DNA from 2 places in the Bradyrhizobium sp. CCGB01 genome. Region 2 is predicted to be linked to the other one. Evidence: predicted binding sites of a transcription regulator. Region 2 holds the regulator's gene; the other holds the start of a gene.
What was found. The regulator HrcA, encoded in region 2, represses chaperone genes, less so after heat shock. The targets are predictions, from matches to a motif close to GTTAGCACTCNCNNNNNGNGAGTGCTAAC.

Region 1 (15,013 bases), 5.8 Mb from region 2:
GCTCGCCCGCTATGTCGAACGGGCCGAGTACCTCGCGCGCACCATCGATGCGACACTGCGCGTCACCGCGCTTCCCGCTGCCTATATCGGCAAGACCAATGAATGGGACTCGGCGCTTCTCACCGCCGGCGTCGCCACCAGCTTCTATCAGCAATATGAGGAAGCCAACGAGCGCAACGTCGTCGACTACCTCTCCTTCTCGGCCGACAACCCGTCCTCGATCCGCAACTGCATCGAGGCGGCGAGACTGAACTCGCGCTCGGTGCGCACAGCGCTCACCAGCGAGATGTGGGACACCATCAACTCGGCCTGGATCGAATTGCAGGAGGTCTGGAGCAAGGGCACCTCGACCCGCGAGGATTTGGCAAAATTCCTGCGCTTCGTGCAGGAGACCTCGCTGCGCTTCGACGGCTCGGCCTACCGGACCATGCTGCGCAACGACGCCTACTGGTTCTCGCGGCTCGGCCTGCACCTGGAGCGCGCCGACAACACCGCGCGCATCCTCGATGTGAAGTATCACGTGCTGCTGCCCGAGGAAGAGCATGTCGGCGGCCCGCTCGACTTCTACCAGTGGAGCTCGATCCTGCGTTCGGTTTCGGCGCTGACGGCCTATCACTGGGTCTATCGCGAGACGCTGAAACCCTGGCTGGTCGCGGATCTCTTGATCCTCAACGGCACGCTGCCGCGTTCGCTGGCGAGCTGCTACGACAATCTCACGCGCAACCTCGACCAGATCGGCGTCGCCTATGGCCGCCAGGGCCCCGCCCAGCGCCACGCCCGCGGCATCCGCAACCGGCTGGAACACAGCAATATGAACGACATCTTCCAGCACGGCGTGCATGAATTCATTCAGGAATTCATCGCGGACAATTCCAGGCTGGGCGAAATCATCACGAAGCAGTATTTGATCTGATACTGCGGTCATTCCCGGGCGCCCGCAGGGCAAGCCCGGAATGACGACGGAAGAACAACGGTCCACCATGCGCCTGCGAATCCAGCACACCACGACCTATCGCTACGAGCCGCCGGCCACCAGCGTGATCCAGATCCTGCGCATGACGCCCGGCAGCCATGACGGGCAATATGTGGCGGAGTGGCAGATCGACGTCTCGACCGACACCAGGCTCGACACTCATGAGGACGCCTTCGGCAACGTCACCCACGTGCTGTCCTGCGGACCCGTCGGCGACATCAAGATCACTGCCGAGGGCCTGATCGAGACCCACGACACCGGCGGCGTGCTGCGCGGCGCCGACGAGCGCTTTCCGGCCGGCATGTTCTTGCGCGCCACCGACCTTACCGGGGTCAATCCCGCGATGACGGCGGTCGCGCGGCAGTTGCGCAGCGAAGCCGAGAGCGACACGCTCGGCTTCCTGCACACGCTGATGACGCAGATCAGCGACCACATGACCTTCGACGAGGATCCAACCAACAGCGGCACGTCGGCGGCCGATGCGTTCACGCTCAAGCGCGGCGTCTGCCAGGACTACGCGCACATCTTCATCGCCTGCGCCCGCAGCGGCGGCGTGCCGGCGCGCTTCGTTTCCGGCCATTTCCTGCGCTCGGATGGCACGGTGCACCAGGATGCCGGCCATGCCTGGGCGGAAGCTTACGTCGAGGGTCTCGGCTGGGTCGGCTTCGATCCCGCCAACTGCATCTGCACCACCGACGCCCATGTCCGCGTCGCGATCGGGCTCGACTATCTCGGCGCAGCCCCCGTGCGCGGCACCCGCTATGGCGGCGGTGCGGAGACGCTGACGGTGGCCGTGAAGGTCGAGCAGGCCGGCCGCGGCGGGCAATCACAATCGCAGTCCCAGCGGCAGAGCTAGGCACGCGGAAGCGCTACAGCCGTAACCGACAACCGCAGCGCTGAAACCACCCCGTAGCGCCCTCTGTCCAACCTTTGTTGCTATCCGTCCCTGCAACAGAGGTTGAGACAGATGCGGCTTCAAGAAAGAATCAGCCATCATTCCGTGCCACTGCGTGATCCCCAAGAGGACATCCTTGCGGGCATCCGAGAACTGGCCCCCGAGATCAAGGTACGCGCCGCCGAGATCGAGACTGCGCGCCGGATTCCGCCTGACATCGTGGAACGGCTGAGATATCTCGGGCTCTTTCGCATGTTCGTGCCGCGAAGCCAGGGTGGGCTGGAGCTCGATTTTCCGGCTGGCCTCGAGGTCATCAAGGCGGTGACCCGTCTTGACGGCTCAATGGGCTGGATCTCGATCGTCGCCGGAATCGGCAGCCTCATCGTCGCCGCGGCCCGCCCTGAATTGTACCAGCGCATCTATCAGAACGGACCGGATGTGGCGGTCTGCGGCTCATCTCAGCCGAATGGCACGGCAGAGCGCGTGGCGGACGGCTATCGCGTCAAGGGCCGCTGGCCGTTCGCGAGCGGTTGCACGCATGCCGACTGGATCGGCGGCTTCTGCATCGTCACCGAAAACGGCAAACCGGTCCCCGGCCCGCAGGGCAAGCCTCAGATTCGCGCCGTCGCGCTGCCGGCGCGCGACTGGGAGATCGAGGACACCTGGTACGCGGCGGGCCTCGAGGGCACCGGCAGCCATCACATCACGCTGCGGGAAAGGATCGTTCCCGAGGAACATTTGTTCGATATCGATGCCGCCCCGCGCCTGTCGGGCCCGCTCTATCAGGCGCTGCGGCAATGGCTGCCGATCGTGCATGGCGCATTCTCGGTGAGCATGGCCGAGGGCACCGTCGATGACCTGCTCGCGCTGGCCCATACCGGGAAGCAGCAATTGTATGCGGCCACCCCGATGCGCGAGTCCGAGACCTTCCAGTACGAGCTCGGCCGGATTTCCGCCGGCCTCAGGGCCGCGCAGGCCTTCCACGAGGTTCAGGTCGCCAGCCATTGGCGCCGCGCGCTGGCGGGAACGCTGAAGGACGATGACGTCATGATCGAGGGCGCCCGGTCCGCGGTCTGGCTCGCCACCACCTGCGTCGGCATTGCGGACGCCTGCTTTGCGCTGGCCGGAAGCGGCGCGGTCTACGACGACTCGCCGCTGCAGCGGCGCCTGCGCGATCTTCACATCGGCGCGCAGCATGCTCACGCGCAGCAACGGCAATATGTTGACATCGGCAAGCTCGCCTTGCGCCGGTCGGCCGGGCATGCCGGTTGACCACGCGAGCCGTGCTACACTCGCGGGATCAGATTTGATCCCGCGAGGCCCCCATGGCGACCGTAAAGCTGCTGTCCGACGATGAGCTCTCCCCTGAAGCGCGCGCCGTTTTCGACGACATCCGCAAGGTGCGGAAGTCGGACTTCGTCAACAATTTCTGGCGCGCGCTGGCGCATGATCCGAAGACGCTGCGGCGGACCTGGGAAAGCATCAAGGAGGTGATGGCTCCCGGCGCGCTCGATCCCAAGGTCAAGGAAATGCTCTATGTCGCGGTTTCGATCGCGCATGGCTGCAGCTACTGCATCCATTCCCACACCGCCGGCGCACGGGCCAAGGGCATGACCGAGGCCGAATATGGCGAGTTGCTCGCCATCGTCGGCATGGCCGCGGAGACGAACCGGCTGGTCACGGCGCTCGGCGTTCCCGTCGACGAGGCGTTTCTGGTCGATGCGGCTGACTGAGGTCCCGCCCCCGGGGAATCGGGGGTTGGAGCGGCCCCCGAAATTGGCTAGTAATTCCGCGCAAACGCGTTCGGGGACTGGAAATGACCTATTGTTGCGGAATTCTGGTTCGGGACGGGCTCGTCATGATCGCCGACACCCGCACCAATGCCGGCCTCGACAATGTCTCGACCTTCCGCAAGCTCCATATCTTCTCCAAGCCCGGCGACCGCATCATGGCGATCGCCAGCGCCGGCAACCTCGCCATCAGCCAGTCGGTGCTGTCGACGCTGACCGAAGGCCTGGAAGACCCCAACACGGGCGAGCTCGAGACGCTGATGAACGCGCCGACCATGTTCCAGGCCGCCCAGCGCATCGGCCGGGCGATCCGCGCGGTGCACGCCACCGAAGGTCCGGCGCTGCGATCCGAAGACGTCTCCTTCGACGTCTCGTTCCTGTTCGGCGGCCAGATCAAGGGCGCCCGGATGCGCCTGTTCATGGTCTACACCGCAGGCAATTTCATCGAGTGCACCACCGACACCCCTTACCTGCAGATCGGCGAGCACAAATACGGCAAGCCGGTGCTCGACCGTGCCATGCATTACGACGTCGAGCTCTACGAGGCGCTGAAGACCGGCCTGATCTCGATGGACTCGACCATGCGCTCCAATCTCGGCGTCGGCCTGCCGATCGACGTGCTGGTGGTGCGCGCCGACGCCTGCGATGCCGATCTCAACCACCGCATCGAGGCGGGCGAGCCCTATTTCCACGACCTGCGCTCGCGCTGGTCGGCAGCACTGCGCGCGGCGCACCAGAACATTCCGCGGCCGCCCTACAAGAACGAAAAAGAACCCAAAACCTGACAGCAAGAGAAAAGGCAGGAAACGATGAGTGAAGCAAAAAAGATCGCAGTGGTGACGGGCGCCGGCACCGGTGTCGGGCGCGCGGCATCGCTGGCGCTGATGAACACCGGCTTCACCGTGGTGCTGGTCGGGCGCCGCCTCGACATGCTCGAGGAGACCGCCAAGCTCGGCCCCGCCGGCAAGAGCCTGTGCGTCACCGCCGACATGACCAAGCCGGATTCGATTGCCGCGCTGTTCGACAAGGTGAAGGCGACCTATGGCCGCCTCGACGTGCTCTTCAACAATGCCGGCATGGGCGCGCCGGCCGTCAACTTCGAGGACCTCAGCCTCGAGCAGTGGCAGGCGGTGGTGAACACCAACCTCACCGGCCCCTTCCTGTGCACCCAGCACGCCTTCCGCATCATGAAGGACCAGAGCCCGCGCGGCGGCCGCATCATCAACAATGGCTCGATCTCGGCGCATGCGCCGCGGCCGTTCTCGGCGGCCTACACCTCGACCAAGCACGCCATCACGGGCCTCACCAAGGCCTCTAACCTCGACGGCCGCATGTACGACATCGCGGTCGGCCAGGTCGACATCGGCAATGCCGCGACCCCGATGACCGACCGCATGGTCAACGGCCCCGGCGTGCTGCAGCCCGATGGCACCACCAAGCACGAGCCGCGCATGGATGCGAAAGCGGTCGGCGATGCCGTCGCCTACATGGCCGGCCTGCCGCTCGATGCCAACGTGCTGACCATGACGGTCATGGCGACCAAGATGCCGTTCGTCGGCCGGGGCTGAACAAAAAACGCGGCGCGTGACAGCCTCTCCCCGCAAGCGGGGAGAGGCAAAGAAGAGCTCCTTACTCCAGGCTCTCCACCTGCCGCAGGCTCGGAAACAGCTTCATCCACAGCAGCGCCACCGCGACGGTGCAGACGCCGCCGAGGACTGCGGCAGGCATGGCACCGAGCAGCGCGGCCGCGACGCCGCTCTCGAACTGGCCGAGCTGGTTCGAGGCGTTGATGAAGAGGAAATTCACTGCGCCGACCCGGCCGCGCATCTCGTCGGGCGTGGCGAGCTGCACCAGCGAGAAGCGGATCACGACACTGATCGTATCGGCCGCGCCGAGCACGGCAAGCGCGAGCACCGACAGCCACATCCAGGACGACAGCGCGAACACGACCGTGGCAACGCCGAACACGATCACGGCCTGGAACATGCGCAGGCCCACATGCCGCGAGATGGCGTGACGCGCCAGCACCATGGTCATCAACAACGCACCGACCGCGGGCGCGGCGCGCAGCACGCCGAGCCCGACCGGGCCGGTCTGGAGGATGTCGCGGGCATAGATCGGCAGCAGCGCGGTGACGCCGCCGAACAGCACCGCGAACAGATCGAGCGAGATGGTGCCGAGGATCGCCGGGTTGCGGCGGATGAAGCGGACGCCGGCAAAGATGTTGTCCGAGCCCGTCCCCTCCTTGGCGACCGCCTGCGGGCGCGGCCGGATGAAGCCGGTCAGGATCATCCCGAAAATCCAGAACAGCACCATCACGGCATAGGCCAGATGCGGCGCGATCGCGTACGCGAAGCCGCCGAGCGCCGGGCCGGTGATGGTCGCGACCTGCCCCGCGCCGCTCGCGACGGCCGTGGCGCGCTGGAGCGATCCCTGCGGCGCGATCAGCGGCAGCAGCGCCGCCGTGGTCGGGCTCTCGAACGCGCCGGCGATGCCGAGCACGAAGGTTGCGATGAAGATCTGCACCTCGCTGACCGCGCCGAGATAGGTGATGATTGCGAGATAGAGCGCGGTCGCGGCTTCTACGAGCTGGCAGAGCTGGACCACGCGCTTGCGCTCAAAGCGGTCGGCGGCGTGGCCGGCGACGAACACGAGCAGCGCGGTGGGCAGGAATTGCACGAGGCCGACCATGCCGAGGTCGAAGGCCGAGCCGGTGAGATCATAGATCTGCCAGCCGATCGCGACCGCCGCGATCTGGCTGGAGAAGCGCGACAGGCTGCGCGAGAGCAGGAAGAACAGGAAGGCGCGGTGGGCGAGGAGCGCACGGGCACTGACCGGCGGACTGGTTGATGTTGGCTGCTCTGGCATCGCCTCTTGGGTCACCCCGGACCGTCCGCCCCCTGATATCGACGTGCCCTCGCGTGACTGAGGCGGACCTGCTTGTCAACAGCGGGACCTTTCCCGCATGTCCCGGCATTGCCTTTGCAACGCGGGCGCGGCCATAATCATTGGGGCTTTGGGGACATCATGCTGCGCTTGCAATCGGCACTCGGCATTTTCGCATTGCTGTTGATAGCCTTCGCGCTGGCGGAGAATCGGCGCGCCGTCTCGCTGCGGCAGGCGGCGATCGGCCTCGTCGCGACCTTCGTCACCGCGGCCGTCCTCCTGAAAGTGCCCGTCGTCGCACGAGCTTTTGGGGCGATCAACGACGCGGTCGGCGCGATCTCCGCGGCCTCGCGCGCCGGCTCCTCCTTCGTGTTCGGCTATATCGGGGGCGGTCCCCTGCCCTTCGACGCGAAGGTGCCTGGCGCCGATTTCATCCTGGCGTTCCAGGCGCTGCCGATCGTGCTGGTCATGAGCGTGCTGACGACGCTGCTGTTCTATTGGCGCGTGCTGCCGCCGGTCGTGCGCGGCATGGCGTGGCTGCTCGAACGGACGCTGGGGGTCGGCGGCGCGGTCGGGCTCTCGACCGCCGCCAACATCTTCCTCGGCATGGTCGAGGCGCCGCTGTTCGTGCGGCCGTATCTTAAGCAGATGACGCGCAGCGAATTATTCCTGGTGATGACCGGCGGCATGGCCGGCATCGCCGGCACGGTGCTGGTGCTCTATGCGACGCTCCTTGCTCCGCTCATTCCTGACGCCGCCGCGCATTTCGTCATCGCCTCCGTGCTGGGCGCGCCGGCCGCGATCCTCGTCAGCCTGATCATGGTGCCGGAGACATCCGACAAGCGCACCGGCGGCGCGCTGGAAGATCCCGAGATGGAGGTCGCCAGCACGATGGATGCGATCGTGAAGGGGACGAGTGCGGGGATCGAACTGCTGATCAACATCGTCGCTATGCTGCTGGTGCTGGTGGCGCTGGTCTATCTCGTCAACGCCATGCTGGGCCTGCTGCCCGATATCGGCGGCGCCGCGATCTCGTTGCAGCGCCTGCTCGGCCTCGTGATGGCGCCGGTGTGCTGGCTGATGGGGCTGCCCTGGGACCAGGCCGTGACGGCCGGCAGCCTGATGGGCACCAAGACCGTGCTCAACGAGCTGATCGCCTATGTCGACTTCTCGAAGCTGTCGTCCGACGCGCTCGATCCGCGCTCGCGCCTGATCATGCTCTACGCGATGTGCGGCTTCGCCAATTTCGCCAGCCTCGGCATCATGATCGGCGGCCTGGGTGTGATGGCGCCGGGGCGCCGCGAGGAGATCAACGCGCTCGGATTGAAGTCGATCGTGTCGGGGACGCTGACGACGTGCCTGATGGGGGCGGTGGTGGGGGTGTTGGCGTAGCGACGGTCCCGTAGCCCGGATGAGCGCAGCGATATTCGGGACCAGCTTCGCCGCGGAGAGACTTTCCCGGATATCGCTGCGCTCATCCGGGCTACGAAGCACCCCGTCATTGCGAGCGGAGCAACTACGCCTTCAGCTCCACCGTCTTGAACTCCGCCGGCAAAATCACCTCCAGCAGCTCGACGTCATCCGAGTAATCCAAAATCATGTGCTTGATTTTCGGCGGCTGGGTCCAGGCGCTACCTTCCTTCATCAGCGTTTCGCCCTGGCCATCCATGTAGGTCTTCACCCAGCCCTTGAGCACGTAGACCATCTGGAATTCGACGTCGTGGAAGTGCAGCTTCGACACTTCGGCGGGATCGCAGGGGCCTTGCAGGCGGATGACGTGCGCTTGCGCGAGGCCGTGACTGGCTTCGGCAATGCCGAGGTCGCGGTACTTGGCGTAGGCGCGCAGGCCGTCGGCCTTGAAATCTTCCTCGCGGTGATGGCTGATGGCGATGCGCTGTCTGGGACGTGCGGGCTTTTTCGCGGAGGACTTGGCAGGCGTCGTGTGCGCCTTCGCCTTGACGGCCTTGCGCGCGGATGATCTCGCGGGAGCCTTGGCTCCGCTCCGCTTCTTCACCGCGGCCTGGGCTGCGCTGCGCGATTTTGCTTTCTTGGCCATGGGCCGCCTCCCGTTGTTGTTATGGGCGGAGGCTAGCACAGAATGCGAAATTGTAGGGTGGATTAGCCGAAGGCGTAATCCACCACTTCTCTTTCGACGCGTGGAGAGCAAAGAGGTGGATTACGCCGGCGACCGCGCTTCGCGCAGCCGCCGGCTAATCCACCCTACGCATCCCCTCTCAATGCAGCCGGAACACGCCGTCCACCGCGCGCAGCTCGGCCGGCCTGATCAGCTTGGAATGCGCCACGGTCACCGAATGGAGCGGACCGTCGAGCCTCTCCTGCCAGAACGCCAGGAAATCCTTCAGCGCCGGAAATTTTGGAAACATGTCGTAGTTCTGCCAGACGTAAGTCTGGAGCAGCGAGGGATGATCCGGCATCCGATAGAGAATTTGCGCGGTCGTCAGCCCGTAACCCAAAAGCTGTTTCCGGAAGTCCTCGGAAACGCCCCCACTCCGCAAGCCCATGCCAACCTCCTTTGCAGGAGCGCATTCAAGGGGCGGCTAGTCGGTGTGCGCCTTTACGAGCCACCCGGTACTGATGCGCTCACATGAGAGAAATGTGACGCAAACTGACAACCCATCTCAAGCCCAAAAGTTTAACAAGCTGTTGAAATTCAATGCTTTAGCAGCAGACATGGCTCCGTGCTAATACGGTCCCGGCGCCGGTTAACGATGGTTAGGAGATTCTGGCAGGGAGGCCTTCTGAGCGCCAAATTTTCTGCTAGAAGCCCTTGCCCCCGCAAAATTCCTGTCCTATTTCAACCTCGCCTGTGCTAGCACTCGCGGGCATCGATTGCTAACAATCTGAAAATCATCAACTCGTGCAAATGCTTAGGAGAGCTGCATGAAATTCCGTCCGCTTCACGACCGCGTCGTGGTCAAGCGTATCGACGCAGAAGAGAAGACCGCCGGCGGCATCATCATCCCCGACACTGCCAAGGAAAAGCCCTCCCAGGGTGAAGTCGTCGCCGTCGGCCCGGGTGGCCGCGACGAAGCCGGCAAGCTGATCCCGATCGACCTGAAGGTCGGCGACCGTGTGCTGTTCGGCAAGTGGTCGGGCACCGAGGTCAAGATCGACAACGTCGATCTGCTGATCATGAAGGAAAGCGACATCATGGGCGTCCTCGACGTCCCCGCTTCCAAGAAGAAGGCGGCCTAAGAGCCCCTCTCTCCCTCCAGTCAAACACCTCAAGGAAAATTTCAGATGGCAGCCAAAGAAGTCAAATTCTCGGTTGAAGCGCGCGACAAGATGCTGCGCGGCGTCGACGTTCTCGCCAACGCGGTGAAGGTCACGCTCGGTCCGAAGGGCCGCAACGTCGTGCTCGACAAGTCGTTCGGCGCTCCCCGCATCACCAAGGACGGCGTCACCGTCGCCAAGGAGATCGAGCTCGACGACAAGTTCGAGAACATGGGCGCCCAGATGGTGCGCGAAGTCGCCTCCAAGTCCGCTGACGCGGCCGGCGACGGCACCACCACCGCCACCGTGCTCGCCCAGGCGATCGTGAAGGAAGGCGCCAAGTCGGTCGCCGCCGGCATGAACCCGATGGACCTCAAGCGCGGTATCGACCTCGCGGTCGAAGCCGTCGTTGCGGACCTCCAAAAGAACTCCAAGAAGGTCACCTCGAACGACGAGATCGCCCAGGTCGGCACCATCTCGGCCAACGGTGACGCGGAGATCGGCAAGTTCCTCGCCGACGCCATGAAGAAGGTCGGCAACGAGGGTGTCATCACCGTCGAGGAAGCCAAGTCGCTCGAGACCGAGCTCGACGTCGTCGAGGGCATGCAGTTCGACCGCGGCTACATCTCGCCCTACTTCGTCACCAACGCCGACAAGATGCGCGTTGAAATGGACGACGCCTACATCCTCATCAACGAGAAGAAGCTCTCCTCGCTGAACGAGCTGCTCCCGCTGCTCGAGGCCGTGGTGCAGACCGGCAAGCCGCTGGTCATCGTCGCCGAGGACGTCGAAGGCGAAGCCCTCGCCACCCTGGTCGTGAACCGCCTCCGTGGCGGCCTGAAGGTCGCGGCCGTCAAGGCTCCGGGCTTCGGCGATCGCCGCAAGGCCATGCTGCAGGACATCGCGATCCTGACCGGCGGCCAGGCGATCTCGGAAGATCTCGGCATCAAGCTCGAGAACGTCACGCTCAACATGCTCGGTCGCGCCAAGAAGGTGATGATCGACAAGGAGAACACCACGATCGTCAACGGCGCCGGCAAGAAGGCCGACATCGAGGCGCGCGTGGCCCAGATCAAGGCGCAGATCGAGGAGACCACCTCGGACTACGACCGTGAGAAGCTCCAGGAGCGTCTTGCCAAGCTCGCGGGCGGCGTCGCGGTGATCCGCGTCGGCGGCGCGACCGAGGTCGAGGTGAAGGAGCGCAAGGATCGCGTTGATGACGCGATGCATGCGACCCGCGCGGCTGTCGAGGAAGGCATCGTCCCGGGCGGCGGCGTCGCCCTGCTCCGTGCTTCCGAGCAGCTCAAGGGCCTGCGCACCAAGAACGACGACCAGAAGACCGGCGTCGAGATCGTGCGCAAGGCGCTGTCGGCTCCCGCTCGCCAGATCGCGATCAACGCCGGTGAAGACGGCTCGGTGATCGTCGGCAAGGTGCTGGAGAACAAGGCGTACGCCTACGGCTTCGACTCCCAGACCGGCGAATACGCCGACCTCGTCAAGAAGGGCATCATCGACCCGACCAAGGTGGTCCGTACCGCGATCCAGAACGCAGCCTCGGTTGCGGCCCTGCTGATCACCACGGAAGCCATGGTCGCCGAGCTGCCCAAGAAGGGCGGCGCCGGTCCGGCGATGCCCCCCGGCGGCGGCATGGGCGGCATGGACTTCTAAGGTCCAACCACCTCAAGACCTACGAAACCCCGGCAGCGATGCCGGGGTTTTTGTTTGGGCACGCTCTATCCCCAGTCCTTCCGGGGCGCGCCCTCTTGGGCGCGAGCCCGGAATGACGGGTGGAGAGACTAAAGCCTCACCGCACCTTCCCCATCCGCTCGAAGCGCGGCTCGCCGTCATCGTCGAGCGACCAGATGATCCGCGTCACTCGGCCTACGAGATTGTCCATGGGGATGAAGCCGATCGTCGCCATCACGCGGCTGTCGGTGGAGTTGTCGCGATTGTCGCCGAGCACGAAGAAGTGGCCCGGCGGGACCGTGTAGACGTTGGTGTTGTCGTAATAGCCGTTCTCGATGCAGTCGTAGGTGGTGTAGGACGGGCCGTGGGGCCTACTGTTCGGCAGCGTCTCAAGCCAGCTTTTGGCCTTCGCGTCGTCGGTGCCGCAGGCGGCTTCGCCGTCCACCTCTTTCAGCGGCACGCGATTCACCGGCTTGTCGTTGAGGACAAGTTGCCCCTGCCGCATCTGGATGCGGTCGCCGGGCAGTCCGACCACGCGCTTGACGTAATCGACCGATGTGTCCTTGGGCGTCCGGAATACCACGACGTCCCCACGCTCGGGCTCCGCGGCGAAGACGCGGTGCGTGATCAGCGAGGATGCGAACGGAAACGAATAGGGTCCGTATCCATAAGCGAACTTCGAGGCGAAGACATAGTCGCCGATCATCAGCGTCGGTGCCATCGAACCCGAAGGGATGTTGAACGGCTGGTACAGGAAGAAGCGAAACAGGAACGGCGGCGACCACAGCACCGGGATCAACAGGATCAGGACGACGATCGCCTTCCATTCCCGCGATTGCGCCTTCGACGGCCGGATGGTTTGCGAGAGAGCGGTCATGCGCCTGCCTTGATCGAGACTGTTCGCGAGATTACGCAACCGTCGCGCGCCTGCAATCCCGCTCAGTTATCTTGGTCGCACCGGCACGCTCACGCGTTCACGCCAAATGAACACGACAGACATGTGAAGGGCCGCCCGTGGGCGGCCCTTCCGCTTCATGCGCTCTCGGGCGCCTTCAGGCGCACGAGCCGGGTCAGGAGAGCATCGAGGCCCTCGCCGTTGCCGGCGTGAAGATCGATGCGGCCGACCTTCTCGACCAGCCGCTCCAGCGACTCCAGCTCCTTGAGCCGCAGCAGCAGAGGGTTCTCCTCCATCAGGCGTGCGGTGTTCAGGAGCGAACGCGTCGCCGCGGTCTCCTCCTGCCGGCGGATCAGGTTCGCCTTGGCGACCCGCTCCGCCTCGACCACCTTGTTCACCAGTTCCCGGATCTCGCCGGGCAGGATCACATCCTTGACGCCGAGCTCGGTCACCTCCACGCCGGACTCCGCGACGCGTGCCCGCACATAGTCGCGCAGCTCCGCGTCCAGCGCCGCCTTCGCGGACAGCACCTCGTCCAGCGTCCGACCGGCGACCGCTTCGCGGATCGCGAACTGCACCAGCCGGTACAGCCACGCATCCACGTCGGGCACGGTCGCCACCGTCCGCTCGGGATCGACCACCCGGCGGAACGCCGTCAGCGTCACCCGCAGCGCGATGCGATCCCTGGTCAGCATCTCCTGCGCAGTGATCTCGACCGCCTGGGGCCGCAGGTCGAGGCGCTTCACCTCGATCTTGCGGCCGACGGTCCAGAAAGCGTGCCGGCCGGGCGCGAGCCGCTGCACCAGCCGGCCCTCGACATAGAGCAGGCCGGCCTCGTGGTTCTCGACCACCGTCTCGCTCACGACGGTCGAGCGGCTCCGCTCGATCATGGTCAGGTGCCGCGCATCGACCCGGGGATCGCTGGACACATCGATGCGCTCGACATCGATGCGGGTCGCGACCTTCCAGTAGACGCGGATCTGCCAGGGCGTCATCAGATGCACGGGCCGGCCGTCGAGGCTGACGATGGCGACCTCGTCCGCCTTGGTCTCGACCGCCTCGAACAGCTCGGCGGCGAGATCAGGCCGCGCGGCCTTCAGCACCGCGTAGCGATCCGCGGGGAATTCGGTCCCCACGACGTTGTACACGGTGGCCGTCAACTCGTTGCGCAGATCGAACAGGCGATGCCGCCCAGGCGCGAGCACACGCTCAAGCTGGCCGTTTCGCGTGAGTAGCGCGCGCTCACCGTCCTTCACGGTGACCGTGGTCGTCAGCAAGTGCCAGGTCATGACACGCCTCCATCGTTTGCGCCCGGCCGGATGCCGGACAACAGGTTTCGTTTGCAAAGGACGTGAGGACGCGGACGACGCTTCCTGAAAAATCGGCGGGCCGTGGCTTGAGCTTGCACGATGACGGGCGCACGCGCGCGATCGCCCGACACGCGTCGGGCGTTCGCACGAAGCCACCCGGCATCAGCGCAAGCGGTATCCACCGCGGCACGGAGCCGGTTTCACAGTGTCGTTGTTCGGTCGGAAGCCTTTTTGGGCAAAACGGCCGGACGGCGACTGAAGCGCGCGTCCGGTCCTCGTCAGAGGTATCAGCTTTTCAGGCTGAAACGGAGCGCTGGAGCGGGATTCGAACCCGCGTCACGATGAGTAACAGTCATCTGCTCTACCAAACTGAGCTATCCTTTGTGCAAGAGACCGGAATCGAACCGATGCCTTCGGGTGTTCAAGCCCGACGCTCTCCATGAGCTACGTCCTGCGTTTCTGCTTCATTCGGCGGAACACGAAACCGCAGAGCGGCCCGCGCCAGTCGGGATCTCAGAGAGCCCGAACCCATGGCCTAGCGAAGGAGCGGGCTAATAGACGAAGCACGTTCGGGTTGCAAGAGGGGAGTGCAAGATTTTTTCGTCACGCGCCTTTCGCTGTGACGCGATCGTCACACCGCAGCAACGCCTCAACTGCGCGACATGTCCTGAAAACACGCCCTCACCCAGTCGATCGTCACGCGCGTTGCGGCGTCGCGCTTGAGGTGATTTTGCACGAGCAGCCAGACGTCGCGCCGTTTCGGCAGCAGCGTCGCGCGCAGGCGACGATCGCCGAGCAGATCCGCGCAAACATACTCCGGCAGCACGCCTGCGGCCTGATACGAGAGGATCAGGCTGCGGATGACGCGAACGTTGTCGGTGACGCAGCGCGAGCGGGCTTGCTTCGTGCGCAGGAATTGCATCTCGGGAATGGCACCGAGTTCGTCCGGATAGGCGCACAGCATCGGCTCGGCGTCCCTCGCAACAGGCTCGAAATAGTAGATGCGGGTCTCACCGAGCTTTGAGATCGCGAAGTCGCCCTTGTCGGGCTTGCGCAGCCGGATGGCGAGGTCGGCTTCCCAGCGCGAGAACTTGACGTTCTCGCTCGAGGTGAGGAATTGCAGCGTCAGGCCGGGATTGGCGCGCAGGAAATTGCTCGCGCGCGGCGACAGCACCTCCTCGGCGACCGTGTTGGTGGAGGCGATGCGCAGGCGTCCCACCGGACCTGCCAGACTCTCGCCGACGCGGCCGATCTCGGCGGCATGCGCCGCCATCGCCTCGACATGCGCCAGCACCGCTTCGCATTGCCGTGTCGGCTTGCGGACGCCGTCGGCGGCCTCGAACA
Region 2 (15,013 bases):
TCGAGACGAGGCTTCTTCAACGCACGCGCGGACGATGGCAATGGCATGTCAGGACCGGACTGGACCGCGGGACCGCGAGACCGCGGCGTGTCAGAAAATGGTCATAAACAGGTATAGGCCGAAGACGATACGGTCAAGACGAGTCAGCTCGCCCGATTACTGAACAGATCCTTGACCTTGGCGAAGAAGCCGACGGACTCCGGCTGGGTATTGCCCGAGGAGAGCTTCTCGAACTCGGCCAGCAATTCCTGCTGTTTCTTGGTGAGATTCTGCGGGGTCTCGACCGCGACCTGGACATACATGTCGCCCATCTGGCGCGAGCGCAGCACCGGCATGCCTTTTGCTGCAATGCGGAAACGGCGGCCCGACTGGGTTCCGGCCGGCACCTTCACCTTGGTTTTGCCGCTGTCGATGGTCGGCACCTCGAATTCGCCGCCGAGGGCGGCCGTCACCATCGAGATCGGCACCCGGCAATGCAGATCGGCGCCGTCGCGCTGGAAGAGCTGGTGCTGGGCCAGCGACAGGAAAATGTAGAGGTCGCCGGGCGGGCCGCCGCGGACCCCGGCCTCGCCTTCGCCGGCGAGCCTGATCCTTGTGCCGTCCTCGACGCCCGGGGGAATGTTGACCGACAGATTCCGCTCGCGGGTGACCCGGCCCTGGCCGGAGCAGGACGGGCAGGCATCCTCGATCGTCTGGCCACGGCCCTGACAGCCCGGGCAGGTGCGCTCCAGCGTGAAGAAGCCCTGTGACTGCCGCATGCGGCCGGCGCCGCCGCAGGTCGAGCAGGTCTTCGGCTTGGTGCCGGCCTTGGCGCCGATGCCCGAGCAGGCCTCGCAGGTGACCGAGACCGGAATCTCGATCTGCGCGGTCTTGCCGCCAAAGGCTTCCTCGAGCGTGATTTCCATGTTGTAGCGCAGGTCGGCGCCGCGCTCGCGGCCGCCGCGGCCGCGCTGTCCGGCCATGCCGAACAGGTCCTCGAAGATGTCGGAGAAGGAGGAGGCGAAGCCCGCGCCGAACCCGGCGCCGCCGCCGGGACCGCCCTGCTCGAAGGCCGCATGGCCGAAACGGTCATAGGCCGCGCGCTTGTCCTTGTCCTTGAGGACTTCGTAGGCCTCGTTGATTTCCTTGAACTTGACTTCGCTGGTGTCGTCGCCGGGATTGCGGTCCGGGTGGAATTTCATCGCAAGCTTGCGGAAGGACGATTTCAGCACGGAATCGTCGGCAGAGCGTTCGACTTCCAGGGTTTCGTAATAGCAGCGCTTGGTGGACATGGCGGGCTCGGTCTATCCAATCGCGATTCAAGTCGGGGCGAAACAACGTCGCCACGCGACGATATAAGCAGCCTTCTGCCCTGCGGCAGAGGGCAGCGAAGCGGCGTTGAGCATAACCATAGGGAATTGATCGATCGTAACGGGCGCCTTGCCCGTCGAGCCCGACACGAAGACCTCCCCCTTGAAGGGGGAGGCTGACTGAGCGTGTGGGGTCCAAGCCGTCCGCATCATCACCCTCTTGGGGTTCAGGCGGACTTCTTGTTGTTCTTGTCGTCGTCGACTTCGGTGAACTCCGCGTCGACGACGTCGTCCTTGGCCGCGTCCTTCTTGGCGTCGGCTTCGGCCTGCTGCTTGTACATGGCCTCGCCGAGCTTCATCGAAGCCTGCGCCAGCGTCTGGGTCTTGGCCTTGATCGCCTCGGCATCGTCGCCCTTCAGCGCTTCCTTGAGGTCGCTGACGGCATCCTCGATGGCGCGGCGCTCGGTCTCGGCGACCTTCGAACCGTGCTCGGCCAGGGCCTTCTCGGTGGAGTGCACCAAGCCATCCGCCTCGTTCTTGGCAGTGACGGCCTCGCGGCGCTTCTTGTCCGCCTCGGCATTGGCCTCGGCGTCCTTGACCATCTTCTCGATGTCGGCTTCCGACAGGCCGCCGGAGGCCTGGATGCGGATCTGCTGCTCCTTGGCCGTGGCCTTGTCCTTGGCCGAGACGTTGACGATGCCGTTGGCGTCGATGTCGAAGGTCACCTCGATCTGCGGCATGCCACGCGGGGCCGGCGGAATGCCCATCAGGTCGAACTGGCCGAGCATCTTGTTGTCGGCCGCCATCTCACGCTCGCCCTGGAAGACGCGGATGGTGACCGCGTTCTGGTTGTCCTCGGCGGTCGAGAACACCTGGCTCTTCTTGGTCGGGATCGTGGTGTTGCGGTCGATGATGCGGGTGAACACGCCGCCCAGCGTCTCGATGCCCAGCGACAGCGGGGTCACGTCGAGCAGCAGCACGTCCTTGACGTCGCCCTGGAGCACGCCGGCCTGGATCGCGGCACCGATCGCCACGACTTCGTCCGGGTTGACGCCCTTGTGCGGCTCCTTGCCGAACAGCTGCTTCACGACTTCCTGGACCTTCGGCATGCGCGACATGCCGCCGACCAGAACGACTTCGCCGATCTCACCGGCGGTGACGCCGGCGTCCTTCAACGCCTTGCGGCAGGGCTCGACGGTCTTCTGGACGAGGTCGTCGACCAGCGCCTCGAACTTGGCGCGGGTGAGCTTCATCGTCAGATGCTTCGGGCCGGTCTGGTCCGCGGTGATGAAGGGCAGGTTGATTTCGGTCTGCGTCGTCGACGACAGCTCGATCTTGGCCTTTTCAGCGGCTTCCTTCAGGCGCTGCAACGCGAGCTTGTCGTTGCGCAGGTTGATGCCCTGCTCCTTCTGGAACTCGTCGGCCAGATAACCCACGAGGCGCATGTCGAAGTCTTCGCCGCCGAGGAAGGTGTCGCCGTTGGTCGACTTCACCTCGAACACGCCGTCGCCGATTTCGAGAATGGAGATATCGAACGTGCCGCCGCCGAGATCGTACACGGCGATCGTGCCGGTCTTGGTCTTGTCCAGACCATAGGCGAGCGCGGCCGCGGTCGGCTCGTTGATGATGCGCAGCACTTCAAGGCCCGCGATCTTGCCGGCATCCTTGGTCGCCTGGCGCTGGGCGTCGTTGAAGTAGGCGGGAACGGTGATGACGGCCTGGTCGACCTTCTGGCCGAGATGGGCTTCCGCGGTCTCCTTCATCTTCTGCAAGATGAACGCAGACACCTGCGAGGGCGAGTAGGTCTGGCCGTCGGCCTCGACCCAGGCGTCGCCGTTGGAAGCCTTCACGATCTTGTACGGAACGAGCTTCTTGTCCTTCTCGACCATCGGGTCGTCGTAGCGGCGGCCGATGAGGCGCTTCACTGCGAAGAAGGTGCGCTCGGGATTGGTGACGGCCTGGCGCTTGGCCGGCTGGCCGACGAGGCGCTCACCGTCGTCCGTCACGGCGACGATCGAAGGCGTCGTGCGCATGCCTTCGGAATTCTCGATGACTTTGGCGTTCTTGCCATCCATCACGGCGACGCACGAATTCGTGGTGCCGAGGTCGATCCCAATGACCTTTCCCATGGTCCTGATATCCTTGTTTTTGCGGCAGGTTGGTTGGGCCCAGAAGGCACCCGATCCAAACCCCCTAAGATCAAACATCCGCGATATTGCGATGATTGGGGGTCATATAGGAGGGGGGGAGGGGGCTGCAAGGACCGAACGCAAGTTTCGGCCGTGAAAACATTGGGTTTTGGAAGATCATATCCGGGCTCAACCGCCCTTGCGGGTGAGGAATTATTAACAGGTTCGGTTGTCGCCGGCCCCGCCACGGCGGTCCGTCCCGCCCTGTTGCCGGAAGGCCAAACCCGCTAAAAGGCGGGCGGCCGGATAACCGCCTTTGGGGCGGCTTCGCGCGACAAAGCGGCCCGATGGCCGACCATCGAACGGCCTCAATGTGAACCAATCAGAGTGCCCATGAAGCTGATCCGCCCCCTCGCCGCGCTCGCCCTCCTCGCCGCAACAGCGCTTCCGGCGCTTGCCGCCGACGCCGTTTTCCCGCCCGGCTTGCGCCTCGGCATGGTGCCGCTGGTCGGGCTGAGCACGGCCAAGACCTTTCCGGGCTTCGAGAGCGAGGACGGCAGCGTCAAGGTGCTGATCACCGAGCTGCCGCCGGCGGCCTATGGCGAGGTCGTGAGCGCCTTCAATTCCAATCCCGCCGGCACCGCCGGCGTCAAGCAGGACAAGATCGAGACCCCCGCGGGTCTGGCCTATTACACCACGGAAAGCGGCAAGGCCGGCGATACCCCGGTGAAGCGCTATTCGATGATCGTGCCGGGCGCCGGCTTCTCCGGCTATGTCGCCGTGCAGATCCCGGAGAACGCGACCAGGATCTACACCGACGAGGCGGTGCGGCAGATGTTTGCCAGCGCCACCACCCGCAAGCAGGTCTCGGCCGAAGAGCAGATCGGGCTGATGCCGTTCAAGATCACCGATCTCGCCGACTTCAAGGACATCCGCACGCTGGCGCCGGGCGCCAGCATCATCCTGGCCGACGGCAACGAGAGCTCGGGCTATGAATCGAAGCCGTTCATGATCCTCGGCCTGATCGGCGCCACCCCGCAGCAGGCCGACGACCGCGCCCGCTTCGCCCAGGAGGCCGCGCTGCAGATCCCCGGCGTGCGCGAGTCCCGCGTCACCATGTCCGAGCCGATCCGCATCAACGGCCAGCAGGGTTTCGAGACCCGGATCGACGGCGTCAGCGGCAAGGACAAGACCCCGGTGACCGTGGTGCAGTGGATCCGCTTCTCGAGCGGCGGCACCTCCTTGCGCATCATCGCCAGCGCCCCGCGCGACCAGTGGTCGGCCGCCTTCACCCGCTTCCGCGCCGTGCGCGACGGCATCCAGCCGAAGGGGTAGGCGGCACACTCGGTGTCGTCCCGGCGAAGCTGGGACGACCAAGAGAGCCCAAGCACTCACCAGACCTGGCTGCATTTTCGGGCTTCTGTTCGCTCGCGCGCGGAACTAGGCTTCGTCTCCATTGGCTCACAAGGGGAGGCGAACGATGCTGGATCGGCGACAGATTTTGACGGCGCTTGGGACGACGGCGCTCGCAACCCTCGCTCCAACCGCGCTCTTTGCAGCCGCATCGATCAAGCCGGACGATGCATCCGCGCTGCTTGTGATCGACGTGCAAAACTGCTTCCTGCCCGGCGGCAGCCTCGCCGTGAAGGAAGGCGAGCAGGTGGTGCCCGTCATCAACAAGATCTCGAAAGCGTTCGCGAACGTGGTGATGACGCAGGACTGGCACACGCCGGGCCACGTCTCGTTCGCTTCGGTGCATTCCGGCAAGAAGCCGTTCGAGACCGTCGATCTGCCTTACGGCAAGCAGGTGCTGTGGCCCGACCATTGCGTGCAGGGCACCGACGGCGCCGCGCTGTCGAAGGACCTTGCGATCCCGCATGCCGAGCTCATCATCCGCAAGGGCTTTCACAAGGACGTCGACAGCTATTCGGCCTTCCTCGAAGCCGACGGCAAGACTTCGACGGGCCTCGCCGGTTACCTGAAGGGCCGCAAGATCAAGCGCGTCTTCGTTGTGGGATTGGCGACGGATTTCTGCGTCGCCTGGACCGCGCTCGACGCGCGCAAGGCGGGCTTCGAGGTCTATGTGGTGGAGGACGCCTGCCGCGGCATCGACACGCAGGGCTCACTGGCGAAGGCCTGGGCCGATATGGCCAAGGCCGGCGTGAAGCGGATTCAGTCGGGTGACATCGCGGTGAGCGCGTAGGACACACGCATCCGCCAGCCCCTCATGGTGAGGAGGCGCGTCAGCGCCGTCTCGAAGGATGAAGGCCGAGCTGAGAGAGCCGGGCCCTCATCCTTCGAGACGCGCGCGAGCGCGCTCCTCAGGATGAGGATCAGTTCGACTCGTTGCTGTTGGCGGCGGCGGCCGCCTTTGCGCCACCCTTGGCGACACCGACCAGCGCCGGGCGCAGCACGCGCTCGCCGATGGTGTAGCCGGCCTGCATGACCTGCACGACGGTGCCCGCAGGCACCGACGCATCCGGCACCTCGTACATCGCCTGCTGGAAGTTCGGGTCGAACTTCTGGCCCTGCGGATCGAACTTCTTCACGCCGTGCTTTTCCAGCGCGTTGAGCAGCGAGCGCTCGGTGAGCTCGACGCCCTCGATCAGCGAGGTCAGGCCGGGATCGGCCGCGGCACGGGCTTCGGCCGGAACAGCATCGAGCGCGCGCTGGAGATTGTCGGCGATGTCGAGCACGTCGCGGGCAAAGCCGGTGACGCCGTAGAGCTTGGAGTCGGCGACCTCCTTGGCGGTGCGCTTGCGCAGATTCTCCATTTCGGCCAGCGTCCGCAGCATGCGGTCGCGCGCCTCGGCGGCTTCCTTCTGCAACAGCTCGACCGAGCCCGGCTCGGGATCGTCGGGCATGATGTAGGGCTTTGACACCACGGGCTCCCCGGTCGGCGGGGTCGTGTCGTCGGGCTGCCGGTCTCGATCGGTCATCGGCTCTCTTCTCAAACTCATCTCAAGGGATTGTTGGCCCGGATATCGTGCCTAAGCTTGCGAAAATCAAGCGCCCGTGATCGGAGGAAACGCCGGTCACCCCCCCAAAAGGCGGCTGACGATGCGGGCGGCGTAGTCCACGGTCGGGATCACGCGGGCATAATTCAGCCGGGTCGGCCCGATCACGCCCAAAACGCCGACGATATGGCCGGCGGCATCCCGATAGGGTGAGATGATCGTGGAGGAGCCGGACAGCGAAAACAGTTTGTTCTCGCTGCCGATGAAGATCCGCACGCCCTCGGCGGTCTCGGCGCGTCCCAGAAGGTCGATGACGCCGCGCTTGGTCTCGAGATCGTCGAACAGCAGGCGAACCCGTTCCAGATCCTCCAGCGCGTGCAGATCCTCGAGCAGATTGGCGTGGCCACGAACGATGAGCTGGCGGTCTTCGTTCTCGCCGCCGGACCAGCTCGCAATACCGGCCGAAATCACTTTCTGCGTCAGCTGGTCGAGCTCGGCACGGGCTTCGCCGAGCGCGGTTTCGAGCTCGAGCCGCGCCTCGGCCAGCGTGCGGCCGCGGATCCGCGCATTGAGGAAATTACCGGCTTCGGTGAGCGCCGAGGAGGGAACCCCGGGCGGCAGCGCCAGCACGCGGTTTTCGACCTGGCCGTCCTCGCCGACCAGGATCACCAGCGCCTTTTCCGGTTCCAGGCGGACGAATTCGATGTGCTTCAGCCGCGCATTGGATTTCGGCGTCAGCACGACCGCTGCTGCGCGGGTGAGCCCCGACAGCCGCGTCAACGCCTGATCCAGCGCCGCCTCGACCGATTGCGCGTGGCCGACGGTGGCAAGCTGGCTCTGGATCGACTGCCGCTCGGCCTCGTTGAGGTCGCCGACCTGCATCAGGGCATCGACGAAGAAGCGCAGGCCGAGTTCCGTCGGCAGCCGGCCTGCGGAGGTGTGCGGGGCATAGATCAGGCCGAGCTGTTCCAGATCGGCCATCACATTGCGGACCGAGGCCGGCGACAACGGCATGGCGATCAGGCGCGCGATATTGCGCGAGCCGACCGGCTCGCCGGTCGCGAGATAGCTTTCGACAATTTGACGAAAGATGTCGCGGGAACGCTCGTTGAGCTGGGCGAGGCCTGCGCGCGGCGCGATCAGATGGATCGGATCGTGATGGGCCACAGACGGTAACTCCTGTCAGACGCTCATAATTTGTCCATCCCGGGCCGTTCTGACAAGCGTGGCGTTTGCGGGGTGGAAAACCGGGGGTGAAAAAGCCTTGTCCTCCCGACTCACCCCACCTACAAGCACCGCGAACAGCCCTTTTCCGAGAGTTTTGGAGGATTTCCCATGCGGCCAAGCCGCCGTGCGCCCGACGAATTGCGCCCCGTGACGCTGGAGCGCGGCGTGGTCAAATATGCGGAAGGCTCCTGCCTCGTGAAATTCGGCGACACCCATGTGCTGGTCACCGCCACGCTGGAAGACCGCCTGCCGCCGTGGCTGAAGGGCCAGGGCCGCGGCTGGGTCACCGCCGAGTACGGCATGCTGCCGCGCGCGACCTCAGAACGCACCCGCCGCGAGGCCTCCGCCGGCAAGCAAAGCGGCCGCACCGTCGAGATCCAGCGCCTGATCGGCCGCTCGCTTCGCACCATCGTCGATCTCGAAGCGCTCGGTGAGCGCCAGATCACGGTCGATTGCGACGTGCTCCAGGCCGACGGCGGCACGCGTACGGCCTCGATCACCGGCGCCTGGGTCGCGCTCGCCGATTGCATCAACTGGATGAAGGCGCGCAACATGATCAAGGCCAACGTGATGCGCGACAACGTCGCCGCGATCTCCTGCGGCATCTACAACGGCACGCCCGTGCTCGACCTCGACTATGCCGAGGATTCGGAAGCCCAGACCGACGCCAATTTCGTCATGACGGGCGATGGCCGCATCATCGAGGTGCAGGGCACCGCGGAACGCGAGCCGTTCACGCAGGACGAGTTCCTGGCGCTGATGGCGCTGGCGCGCAAGGGCGTCGCGCGTCTCGTGGACTTGCAGAAACTGGCTGTCGCGTAGTCAATAGACCCATGCACCGCCGAATCACCGGAAAGCTCGTCATCGCGACCCACAATCCCGGCAAGCTCGCCGAGATGAAGGAGCTGCTCGCGCCCTACGGCATCGAGGCGGTGTCGGCCGGTGAGCTCGGCCTCCCCGAGCCCGAAGAGACCGGCAACGACTTCCGCAGCAACGCCGCGATCAAGGCGATCGCGGCGGCGCAGGCGACCAGGCTCCCGTCTTTCGCCGATGATTCCGGCATCGTGGTCGACGCGCTCGACGGCGCGCCCGGCATCTACAGCGCGCGCTGGGCCGGTCCGAACAAGGATTTTGCCGCGGCGATGGCGCAGATCGAGCGCCTGTTGCAGGAGCGCGGCGCGACCGCGCCGGAGAAGCGCACCGCGCATTTCGTCTCCGCGCTCTGTGTCGCCTGGCCCGACGATCATCTCGAGGAGGTCGAGGCGCACGTCGACGGCACCTTGGTCTGGCCGCCGCGCGGTACCGCCGGCTTCGGTTATGATCCGATGTTCCTGCCCGACGGTCACAACCGCACCTTCGGCGAGATGACCAGCATCGAGAAGCACGGCCTGCCGCCGCTCGGCCTCGCCCTGTCGCACCGCGCCCGCGCCTTCGTGAAACTGGCGGAGATCTGCCTTGAGCCGCGCTAAGGAAGCCTTTGGCGTCTACGTGCACTGGCCGTTCTGCCTGTCGAAGTGCCCCTATTGCGACTTCAACAGCCATGTCCGCCACGCCGCGATTGACGAGGCGCGCTTTGCGTCCGCCTTCGCCCGCGAGATCGCAACGACCGCGCAGCGTTCGCCCGGCCGCGAGGTCACATCGATCTTCCTCGGTGGCGGCACGCCGTCACTGATGCAGCCCGCAACCGTCGGCGCGGTGCTCGATGCGATCGGCAAGCACTGGACCGTTGCCAGCGACGTCGAGGTGACCCTGGAGGCGAACCCGACCAGTGTCGAGGCCACGCGCTTTGCCGGCTATCGCGCCGCCGGCGTCAATCGCGTCTCGCTCGGCGTGCAGGCGCTGGACGATGCCTCGCTGAAGGCGCTTGGCCGCATGCACAGCGCGCGCGAGGCGCTCGACGCCGTCGCGATCGCACGCCGCTCGTTCGACCGTTATTCGTTCGACCTGATTTATGCCCGTCCCGACCAGACGCCGGCGATGTGGGCCGACGAGCTGCGTCTCGCAATCGACGAAGCCGCCGAGCATCTGTCGCTCTATCAACTGACGATCGAGGAAGGCACGCCGTTCTTCGGCCTGCACCAGGCCGGCAAATTGAAGACGCCGGACGAAGCCGTCGCGCGCGCGCTCTACGACGTCACGCAGGAGACCTGCGACAAGCTCGGCCTGCCCGCCTACGAGATTTCAAATCACGCGCGGCGCGGCGCCGAGTGCCGGCACAATCTGGTCTACTGGCGCGGCGACGAATATGCCGGCATCGGCCCCGGCGCGCATGGCCGCCTCGACATCGACGGTATCAGGCACGCCACCGCCACCGAGAAGCGCCCCGAAGCCTGGCTGATGCGGGTCGAGACCAACGGCCATGGCGTCGTCACCGACGATCTTCTCAACAGCGAAGAGCGCGCCGACGAATTCTTGCTGATGGGGTTGCGGCTCGCCGAGGGCATCGACCCCGAACGCTACAAGGCGCTCTCCGGCCGCCCGCTCGATCCCGGCCGCATCGCGCTGCTGCGCGAGGAAGGCGCGATCACCGTCGATGCGACAGGTCGGCTGCGCGTGACGAGCAGCGGATTCCCCGTGCTGGATGCGGTGGTTGCGGATCTGGCAGCGTAGCGAGGTCTCGTAGGGTGGGTTAGCCGAAGGCGTAACCCACCATGTTTCCGCGTACGCGGAACGCACTTGGTGGGTTACGCTTCGCTAACCCACCCTACGGCAGCGTGTTACGCCCCAAAACTCTTCGGCGAGCCCGCGACCGCAACACCGCCGCCGGTCGTCACCTTCATGACCGCGAGCCCGCGCTCGTTGGTGCCGTCCGCGCGGAAGCGGAACAGGCCGTCGATGCCGGCAAAGCCCGAAGGATTGGTGAGCACGTCGGGCGAAAAGCGCGTGGTGCCCTGCGTACGCGCGAGCGCGGCGACGAGCGCGACCGCGTCATAGGCCAGCGTCGCGGTACGGATCGGCTCGGCGCCGTATTTGGTGCGGTAGCGGCCGGAGAAGGCGCGGAAGCCGGCCGGGTCCGGCGCGGCGTAGAGACCGCCTTGCAGGTTCTGGCTCGCATAAACGCGCGGACTGTCCCACAGGCCGGTGCCGAGCAGCTGGATGTTGCGCAGATTCGCGCCCGCGGCAGTCATCGCATCGGCGACCGCAACCACGGCATCGCCGTCATCGGCAATGAACAGCGCATCCGCGCTGCCGAGCTGCTGCGCCACGGTCCGTGCCGGCGTGGCGCGATCGGCGCCGTATTTCTCGAACGCGACGATGCGGCCGCCGCGGCGCGGCACCGCCGCCTTCACCGCGGCCTCGACCACATTGCCATAGGCATTGTCGGGCACGAGCACGGCGACGGAGCGCTTTCCGATGCTGGCGGAATATTCGACGATGCGGTTGACGTCGGATTCCGGCAGGAAGCTCAGCAGATAGACGCCGCGGCCGGCAATGCTGGAATCGGTCGAGAACGCGATCACCGAGATGCCGCGCGTGCGGGCGACCTGCGCCACCGCCGGCACCGATTGCGCGAACAACGGCCCCAGGATGATCTCGGCACCTTCGTCGACCGCCTGCTGCGCGCCCTGTTGCGCGCCCTGCGGGCTGCCGTTGTCGTCCTTGATCAGGAGCTGGATGTTGGGATTCTGGAACTCGGCCAGCGCCATCTCGGCGGCGTTGCGCATCGACTGCGCGGCGAGGCCGGCATTGCCGGCCGCCGAGAGCGGCAGGATCACGGCAACCTTCACCCCGCCGCTGCCGGCGGTCGTGGCCTGTTGCGGCGGGCCTGCCGGCTGAGCCGGTGGCGGTGAGGAGCTGCTGAACGGGTTGGAAAACTGGCTGAGGCTCTGCTGCACGCCGGCGCAGGCCGACAGCAAGGGCGCACCGAGCAACAGGCCGAGCGCGCTCCGCCGCGTCGCCCCCGATATCGGGGGCCCCGGAACGGGAGACTCCTCGGGAGAGGGAGACCTGGAATTGCGCGGGCCCAGCATGGCAGCTCTTCTTCTGACCGGCCGTCTTCAGCAGGTCACACAACTTTTCCGCATCAGAACCCGCGGATTCAGGCATATTGTCGGCAAATAGTTAACTAAAACAAAAGGATAATGCTCGCTTAACGCGACCGCCCCTCAAGTCCGGCTAGCTGTCCACCGTCCGTCACCCAGCATCAAGGCGGCGTTTCCGCCGCGAATATGGCGCTGACTCTTCATTCCCTCTGCAATGTGATGCCGGATGGATCACATTCCAGTCTCCACGCCCCTCACCCAGGCACGATCTTTTTCGCAGGACCGGTTCCCAGCCCCAGGGATCATGCCTAAGTTCGTCTCATTATGCGCGCAAAGCCGACCCCGATAAATACACCTGAAACTACGGATCCCGCCTCGCGCGGTTTCTCCATCGACGCCCATCGGCTGACGGCGCCGAAGGCGGCGCCGGGTCTGTATCTGGTCGCGACCCCCATCGGCAATCTCGGCGACATCACGCTGCGCGCGCTTCAGACGCTCGCCGGCGTCGACATCATCGCCTGCGAGGACACCCGCATCACGCGGCGCCTGACCGAGCGCTACGCCATCGCGGCGCAGCTCAAGCAATATCACGAGCACAACGCGGAAGCGGCGCGTCCAAAAATCCTGGAGGCGCTTGCGGCAGGCGGCTCGGTCGCGCTGGTGTCGGATGCCGGCACGCCGCTGATCTCCGACCCCGGCTTCAAGCTGGTGCGCGAGGTCTGCGCCGCGGGCCATGCGGTCTACGCGCTGCCCGGCCCGTCCTCGGTGCTGGCGGCACTGTCGGTCGCCGCATTGCCGACCGACCGCTTCTTTTTCGAGGGCTTTCTGCCCGCGAAATCCGCTGCGCGCAGGTCGCGTCTCACCGAGCTCGCCCGCATCGATGCGACGCTGGTGATGTTCGACTCCGGCAACCGCGTGCAGGATACGCTGGCCGAGCTCGCCGAGATCATGGGGTCGCGCGAGGCCGCGATCTGCCGCGAATTGACGAAACTGCACGAGGAAATTTCGCGCGCGACGCTGCATGAGCTGGCGCGCGACGCCGCCACGCTGGAGACGCGCGGCGAATTCGTGCTGGTGATCGCGCCGCCTGCGGCGGACGCCGAGGTGCTGACGCCGGATGCGCTCGACGGTCTCCTACGCGAACAGCTCGCCGCGCACAGCGTCAAGGATGCCGTCGTGCATGCGGTCGCACTCTCGGGCCGGCCGCGCCGCGAGGTCTATGCCCGCGCGCTCGAGCTCGCAAAGGACCTGCGGGGCGGCAATGGCGAAGACTGACGGCCCGGCGGAACCGAAAGTCGCCTCGCCCGAACGCATCGCCGCGTTCCACACCGGCATTTCGGCCGAGAGCCGCGCCGCCGCCTATCTGATGGCAAAAGGCTACCGCATCCTCGCAAAGCGCTACCGCACCCCGCATGGCGAGATCGATATCGTGGCGCGCCGCCGCAATCTGATCGCCTTCGTCGAGGTCAAGGCCCGCGCGACGCTGGATGATGCCGCCTTCGCCGTGACGCCGCGCCAGCAGCAGCGCATCATCGACGCTGCGCAAGGCTGGCTCGTTGCGCATCCCGAGCATGCCGAATTCGAACTGCGATTCGACGCCATGCTGATTGCGCCGAAGCGACTTCCGCGCCATGTGTTGGCGGCATTCGACGCCTCGACCTGAAAGGCAGACCATGAAACTAAACGTCGCCGTCCAGATGGACCCCATCGCCCGCATCAACATCAAGGGCGATTCCACCTTCGCGCTGCTCCTGGAGGCGCAGAAGCGCGGCCACGGCCTGTCCTATTACACGCCCGACAAGCTCTCGATGGTCGGCGAGGAGATCGTCGCACCGGTCCAGCTCCTGACCGTGCGCGACGAGCCCGGCAATCACTTCACCCTGGGCGAGCCCAAACGCGAAGCGCTCAACGGCTTCGACGTGGTGCTGCTCCGCCAGGATCCGCCATTCGACCTCGCCTACATCACCTCGACGCACTTCCTGGAGCGCATCCATCCGAAGACGCTCGTCGTCAACGATCCCGCCTCGGTGCGCAACGCGCCGGAAAAACTGTTCGTGATGAACTTTCCGCAGCTGATGCCCCCGACCCTGATCTCGCGCGACCTCGATGAGATCAACGCCTTTCGCGACAAGCATGGCGCCGTCGTCATGAAGCCGCTGCACGGTCATGGCGGCGCAGCAGTGTTCCGCGTGATGCCGCAGGACATGAATTTCGGCTCGCTGTTCGACATGTTCTCGGTGACCTTCAAGGAGCCGTGGGTGATCCAGCAGTTCATCCCCGAGGTGAAGCACGGGGACAAGCGCATCATCCTCGTCAACGGCGAGTTCGCCGGCGCGGTGAACCGCGTGCCGGCCGCCGACGACCTCCGCTCCAACATGGTCCGCGGCGGCGCCGCGCAGGAGACCGAGCTCACGCCACGCGAGCGCGAGATCTGCGCGACCGTCGGACCGGCGCTACGCGAGCGTGGCCTGCTGTTCGTCGGCATCGACGTCATCAACGGCAATCTCACCGAGATCAACGTGACCTCGCCGACGGGCATCCGCGCCATCGCGCGGCTCGGCGGCCCTGACGTTGCGGCGAAGCTCTGGGACGTGATCGAGCAGAAGCGGAAGAAGTAGCAGCTGTCGTTACGCACGCTGTCTCTCCAACGTCGTCCCCGCGAACGCGGGGACCCATACCGCGGAATCCATCGATTGCGAACGGTCGGAGTACCGAACAACGGGTCTTCGCCAAATTTCTCCCTGGGGTTATGGGTCCCTGCGTTCGCAGGGACGACATCGGTTATGTGTTGCTTTGTTTCCGTCTCACCGCGATCGCGCATCACTAACCACCCATTCACCATGACGCCGCGCGCGTCATGCGAACGAACGAGCGACCACGCGTGATTCTACGGGGCCATTGGCCGACCGGATAACGCGACGTTCACCATCTGCCCAGAACGCGCGTCGTCACGGGCCATCACACTCGGCCTCGCAACACCCCTTATACTTTTACTCCCTACTCATCGACGCCGGGGAACCCGCCACGTGCGGTTCGAGTGCCCTGCGTAAGAGTAGAAGCGTATGAACACCGCACGCATTGTCGTTCTCGTCATCGCGCTGGGCGCCGGCGGCGTCGCTGCGTATCTGGCGAGCGGCTTCGACAACAAGCCCGCGCCCGCCCTTCCCGTCGCCGAAAAGCTGCCGACGGTCGAGGTCCTGATCGCGAAGAACGACATCCAGCTCGGCCAGGCCGTCAAGCCCGAGGATCTGCAATGGCAGTCCTGGCCGGCGGCGACCGCGAGCAGCGCTTTCATCCGCCGCGACAGCAGGCCCGAAGCCCAGACCCAGATCGCAGGCTCGATCGCGCGCGTGCCGTTGATGCAGGGCGAGCCGATCCGCGAGCAGAAGCTGGTGAGAGCCGAGGGCTCGGGCTTCATGGCCGCGATC

Region 1: the regulator HrcA is predicted to act here: its motif matches at 9,374-9,402, upstream of NLM25_RS28900 (co-chaperone GroES).

Annotation. Positions count from the first base shown of each region.
Region 1 is NZ_JANADK010000001.1:6,183,107-6,198,119, forward strand. Features, by position in the region: gene NLM25_RS28850 (alpha-E domain-containing protein) at 1-913, shown strand, start outside; gene NLM25_RS28855 (transglutaminase family protein) at 981-1,829, shown strand; gene NLM25_RS28860 (acyl-CoA dehydrogenase family protein) at 1,941-3,140, shown strand; gene NLM25_RS28865 (carboxymuconolactone decarboxylase family protein) at 3,194-3,601, shown strand; gene NLM25_RS28870 (proteasome-type protease) at 3,685-4,443, shown strand; gene NLM25_RS28875 (SDR family oxidoreductase) at 4,468-5,226, shown strand; gene NLM25_RS28880 (MFS transporter) at 5,288-6,526, opposite strand; gene NLM25_RS28885 (NupC/NupG family nucleoside CNT transporter) at 6,686-7,936, shown strand; gene NLM25_RS28890 (cupin domain-containing protein) at 8,061-8,600, opposite strand; gene NLM25_RS28895 (usg protein) at 8,779-9,066, opposite strand; gene NLM25_RS28900 (co-chaperone GroES) at 9,446-9,760, shown strand; gene groL (chaperonin GroEL) at 9,806-11,446, shown strand; gene lepB (signal peptidase I) at 11,583-12,341, opposite strand; gene NLM25_RS28915 (slipin family protein) at 12,497-13,648, opposite strand; tRNA gene NLM25_RS28920 (tRNA-Asn) at 13,984-14,049, opposite strand; tRNA gene NLM25_RS28925 (tRNA-Ser) at 14,054-14,124, opposite strand; gene NLM25_RS28930 (LysR family transcriptional regulator) at 14,319-15,013, opposite strand, start outside.
Region 2 is NZ_JANADK010000001.1:391,877-406,889, reverse strand. Features, by position in the region: gene NLM25_RS01870 (class I SAM-dependent methyltransferase) at 1-47, opposite strand, end outside; gene dnaJ (molecular chaperone DnaJ) at 144-1,271, opposite strand; gene dnaK (molecular chaperone DnaK) at 1,517-3,418, opposite strand; gene NLM25_RS01855 (hypothetical protein) at 3,812-4,753, shown strand; gene pncA (bifunctional nicotinamidase/pyrazinamidase) at 4,899-5,621, shown strand; gene grpE (nucleotide exchange factor GrpE) at 5,752-6,357, opposite strand; gene hrcA (heat-inducible transcriptional repressor HrcA) at 6,454-7,542, opposite strand; gene rph (ribonuclease PH) at 7,711-8,424, shown strand; gene rdgB (RdgB/HAM1 family non-canonical purine NTP pyrophosphatase) at 8,436-9,071, shown strand; gene hemW (radical SAM family heme chaperone HemW) at 9,058-10,212, shown strand; gene NLM25_RS01820 (penicillin-binding protein activator) at 10,320-11,573, opposite strand; gene rsmI (16S rRNA (cytidine(1402)-2'-O)-methyltransferase) at 11,910-12,860, shown strand; gene NLM25_RS01810 (YraN family protein) at 12,847-13,248, shown strand; gene gshB (glutathione synthase) at 13,259-14,203, shown strand; gene cpaB (Flp pilus assembly protein CpaB) at 14,648-15,013, shown strand, end outside.